Regions from separate parts of the Glutamicibacter sp. ZJUTW genome, predicted to be linked through region 2. Evidence: predicted binding sites of a transcription regulator. Region 2 holds the regulator's gene; the other holds the start of a gene.
The links. Region 2 encodes Rex, which represses fermentation and respiration genes when NADH is low (regulators of the CRP and FNR family bind a similar motif). Its sites were predicted from a motif close to CTTGTGAANNNNTTCACAAG; they were not measured.
Positions count from the first base shown of each region.

Region 1 (2,465 bases), 890 kb from region 2:
ACAGCGCGGAGATCACGATGACGGATTCGTCGGCGCGCCGCCGCGCGGCTTCATCCAGGCTCGCGTAGTCCAGGGCTTCGAAGAGCACCCCCGAGTAGATGTCGTGAGCCTGGGCGGCCGGCTCGGTGTGCAGGTTGATATTCCGAGCTACCTCATTGGCCAGCGAAGCTCCGACCCCCAGCAGGTCCATGGCATCTTCCCTTGCCGAGACTTCTGCAAGGGCGTCTAGCACCAGGCGGCGTTCGGCAGAGAGCTCCGGAAAAGAGAGATCTTCGATTTCGAAGGGAGCTCCTTCGGCGTGGGCGGTCTTGCCTTCGGAAGGCGGCAAAAAAATAAGCACGCTCTCCAGCTTATCGGAGTCCACCTGCTGCTCTGCGCCGGCCATGTCCCCGCCGTGGCGACTCCGGCTGTGAGCGATCCAGTGCTCGAAAGTGGTCCGAAGGCTGTCCTGAACCGATTAGACTGGTAGTGAATGGGATGGCCAGACGGTCGCGTGGCAAGCAATTGTCCCGAGGAACGTCCGGGCTCCACAGAACAGGGTGGTGGGTAACGCCCACTCGGGGTAACCCGCAGGCTAGTGCCACAGAAAATAGACCGCCAGGTTTTCCTGGTAAGGGTGAAACGGTGGTGTAAGAGACCACCAGCACCCCAAGTGATTGGGGTGGCTAGGTAAACCCCACTCGGAGCAAGGTCAGACAGACTGCGTTATGAGGGCTGTTCGCCCCATGCAGTCGGGTGGACCGCTAGAGGCTGCCGGCAACGGCAGTCGTAGATAGATGACCGTCCCGCTTCGGCGCGACAAAACCCGGCGTATCGGCCATCCCATTCATTAATCCCATGGCTGCATCCAGCCCTTCATTCCTGATCGCATCGCCCGGCCCTTGCCCGCTCGTGAGATGATTCACAGTTCCCGATCCGCGCTTTTTCAGCGCACGGTCTAGAATGGATCATGTACTTACGAGGATGATCCTGTTACCTCGTGCCACCGCAAAAGCAATGGTGCTTCCCACGGTGCCAACCGACTTCATGGATCTGCGAGTCGGCTGAATTGGAAGGATTTTCTGTGACCCAGCAGTCTGTCGTTGCCCAGCAAGAATGGAGCGGGCGCGAAGAGCTCGCCGAGGCCATGATTCCACTGATCGGACGTCTGTACCGCAAGAACAATGTGGTGACCTCCGTCTACGGCCGCAAGCTGATCAACCAGTCCGCCATCGACATCATCAAGGCCCACCGCGTCGTGCGCCGCATCGATGGCGAAGAGCTCGACCTGAACGACACCAAGGCGATCCTCGATGCCATCGAGTCCCTGAATGTCGGCTCGGTCTCCGTTGATCTCGGCCGTATGAACAAGAAGTTCAAGGAGTCCGGTTCCGCTGATCTGAACGCCTTCCTGGCTGATGAATTGGGCGAGAAGGTTGGCCAGGCTGGCGCAACCGACGCAGAACCGCAGGATGTCGTGCTGTACGGCTTCGGCCGCATCGGCCGCCTTCTGGCCCGCATCCTCATCGAGCGCGGCGGCTACGGCCTGCGCCTGCGTGCCATCGTAGTCCGCAAGGGCGCGGAGAACGACTTGGTCAAGCGCGCCTCGCTGCTGCGCCGCGACTCGGTGCACGGCCGCTTCGACGGCTCGATCACCGTTGACGAGGAAAACAGCACCATCCTCGCCAACGGCACCCTGATCAAGGTCATCTACTCGAATGACCCGACCACCATTGACTACACCGAGCACGGCATCGACAACGCCATCGTCGTTGACAACACCGGCCGCTGGCGCGATGAGGCCGGCCTGTCCCAGCACCTGCAGGCCAAGGGCGTTTCCCGTGTCCTGCTGACCGCACCGGGCAAGGGCGATCTGAAGAACATCGTCCACGGCATCAACGATTCGTGGATCACCGCAGAAGACAAGATTGTCACCGCTGCATCGTGCACCACCAACGCCATCACCCCTGTGCTGAAGGCGCTGAACGAGAAGTTCGGCGTTACCCACGGGCACGTCGAGACCGTTCACTCGTTCACCAACGACCAGAACCTGATCGACAACTTCCACAAGGGCGAGCGCCGCGGCCGCTCGGCAGCGCTGAACATGGTGATCACCGAAACCGGTGCCGCCAAGGCTGTTGCCAAGGCCCTGCCGGAGTTCGAAGGCAAGCTGACCGGCAACGCCATCCGCGTTCCTACCCCGGATGTCTCCATGGCGATCCTGAACCTCAACCTTGAGAACGAGACCACCAAGGAAGAGCTGAACGCCTACCTGCGCGAAACCTCGCTGACCTCGAACCTGCACAAGCAGATCGACTACATCGATTCGCCTGAGGTTGTTTCCACCGACTTCGTCGGCTCGCGCCGCGCTGGCATCGTTGACGGCCTGGCCACCATCGTGTCCGGCAAGAACGCTGTCGTCTACGTTTGGTACGACAACGAATTCGGCTACTCCTGCCAGGTAGTCCGCGTCATCGAAACCATGG
Region 1 covers NZ_CP043624.1:1,673,856-1,676,320, forward strand. Annotated here, with positions in the region: gene F0M17_RS07880 (YaaA family protein) at 1-340, opposite strand, end outside; RNA gene rnpB (RNase P RNA component class A) at 474-829, shown strand; gene F0M17_RS07890 (glyceraldehyde-3-phosphate dehydrogenase) at 1,064-2,465, shown strand, end outside.
Region 1: the regulator Rex is predicted to act here: its motif matches at 889-908, upstream of F0M17_RS07890 (glyceraldehyde-3-phosphate dehydrogenase).

Region 2 (2,465 bases):
GACTACGATCCTAACCAGCCGGGCCAGCCCTATAACCCGAACCCTTCGGGCCAGAGGTCATCGCAGAACCCTTACGGTGAAAACCCCTACGGCCAGCAGCCCTCGCCCTATGGCCAGAACCCGTACGGCCAGAATCCGAATCCCTACGGGCAGCCGCAGGCTTCGGGCTACGACCAGTATGGCCAGCAGGGCGGCTACGCTGGCGTGCAGCCGCCGACCGAGCGTCCGCGGACCTTGGCCATCGCCTTTGGCTTGATCTTGCTCGCCGGCATTTTCAGCGCCCTGGCCAGCTGGCTGATGGCCAACTCCAACATGATGGCGAACATGATTGGCCAGCAGTGGTCCTTGGTCCAAGAAGAGTTCGAGAAGCAGATGCAGAGCACTCCTGGCATGGAGCAGGATCCGCTGGTCGAGCAGATGATGGCCAGCCCTGAAGCGTTCATGTCCCAGGTCAATTCCATGATGTCGAGCTTCGTGATTGTCGGCATGGTCATCACCTTGGGCCTGTACTTCCTGGTGGGCTTCTTCGTTGGCCGCGGCGTGGGCGCCATGCGCATTATCGCCACGATCCTCGGTGCAATTTCGCTGCTGAACCTCGTGACGACCGTTCCAATGATCAGCATGTTCGCCGACACCCAGGCCGGAATCATCAATGCCGTCTACGTTGTGGGCATCTTGCTGGGCGTTGCCGGCGTGGTCTTCTCCTGGCTGCGCCCGTCCTCGCAATACATTGCGCAGCGCCGCCAGGCCCGCCTCGCGGGCTTCCGCTAAACCCCTGGCCTTGCAGCTTCGCTAGGCCCCGCAAGAACAGTCAAGGCGTAGCCGCGTCATCCCATCGGAGGATGATGCGGCTACGCCTTTCTGCTTGCCGGAGTTTCAGCCTTGGACGGCGAGGTAGGCAAGGATCTGCAATTCGGTGGACAGGTCGACGCGCCGCAGATTCATTCCCGCTGGTACGCGCAGCGGCTTCGGCGCGAAGGAGAGCACCGAGCGGACCGACAGCTCGGCCAGTTCGTAGACCAGATCCTGCGCGGCTTCTCCGGGGACGGCCAGGACGGCAATGTTGATTTCCTCGCGTTCCACGACAGCAGCCAAGTCCGCGATGGCTTCCACATGCAGTTCGCCAACTGCGCTGCCCACCAGTGCAGGATCGACATCCAGAATCGCCTTGACGTTGAAGCCGCGAGTCTTGAACCCTGCATAGCCGCTGAGCGCCCGGCCGAGGTTGCCTGCGCCGAGAATGGCCACACGCCAGTCCTGGTTCAAGCCAAGTGTGCGGCTGATATGTTCTGCCAGCTCGCGGACCACATAGCCCACACCGCGGGTTCCGTAGGATCCCAACCAGGAAAGGTCCTTGCGCAAGATGGAGGGGTTAACGCCGGCTTCCTTGGCCAGCACACCGGAACTGGTGCGTTCCAGGCCTTGGGCTTCCAGGGCGTTCAGCGCGCGCAGGTATTGGGTTAGTCGAGCCAGCGTGGCCTCAGGCAGGACCCGGGCTTCAAGCTCTGACATCTTCGTTCTCCCGCACTTTTCGGTGCTCTGGACGAGCACAACGCATATTCATGAATTCCGCCGCGGCTAGCTGCGCAGCAGCCGTTCGAGACGCTGTGCGTCGATGTGCCAGAAGTCGCGGACTGCTCCGTCGATGAGCAGCACCGGCACTTCTTCGTGGTGCTTTGCCAGCAGTTCAGGGTGCTGGTCGATATCGAGTTCGGAAAACTCCATATTCAGCCGTCCAGTCACCTCGGCCACGGTTGCGCGTGCGGCGTGGCACAGGTGGCAGCCTTCTCGAACCAATAGCTGGATCTGATGCAAAGTACTCACCTGCCTATAATCTCACGAGCCGTAACCACGCTTAAACTTGGCGATGAAATAAACTGGATCAAATGCCTTCCATCGATCCACACCCCAGCCCGAATTCCGCCCTGGCGCCGGAAACGGTCGCCGCTTTTTTCGATGTCGACAACACACTTGTGCGCGGCGCCTCGCTGTATCTGCTGGCCCGCAAGCTGCATGAGCGCCGTTTCTTCCAGTTCCGCGAAATCCTCTGGTTCGCGCTCAAGCAGCTGCGCTTCGCCGCCCGAGGCGAGCACCTCGGGGACATCCACCAGATCCGCGACCGTGCATTGATGATGGTTCGCGGGATTCCGGTGTCAGAGATCGAGAAGATCGGCAACGAGATCTATGACGAATACATCGAACCCAAGCTGTGGACCGGGACGGTAGCCATTGCCCGCCAGCATCGGACGGTGGGGCGTGAGGTCTGGCTGGTCACTGCCACTCCCCTGGAAGTGGCGAATGTCATCTCAGATCGCCTGGAACTTACCGGCGCACTGGGCACCGTAGTGGCCAGCGAAGACGGTTTCTACACCGGAGCGCTGGCCAGTCCGATCCTGCATGCTGCGGAAAAGGCCCAGGCCGTGCGCTCCCTGGCGAAGGCTCGCGGAATCTCGTTATCGAAGTCC
Region 2 covers NZ_CP043624.1:2,567,910-2,570,374, forward strand. Annotated here, with positions in the region: gene F0M17_RS12145 (hypothetical protein) at 1-771, shown strand, start outside; gene F0M17_RS12150 (redox-sensing transcriptional repressor Rex) at 877-1,551, opposite strand; gene F0M17_RS12155 (glutaredoxin family protein) at 1,579-1,824, opposite strand; gene F0M17_RS12160 (HAD family phosphatase) at 1,887-2,465, shown strand, end outside.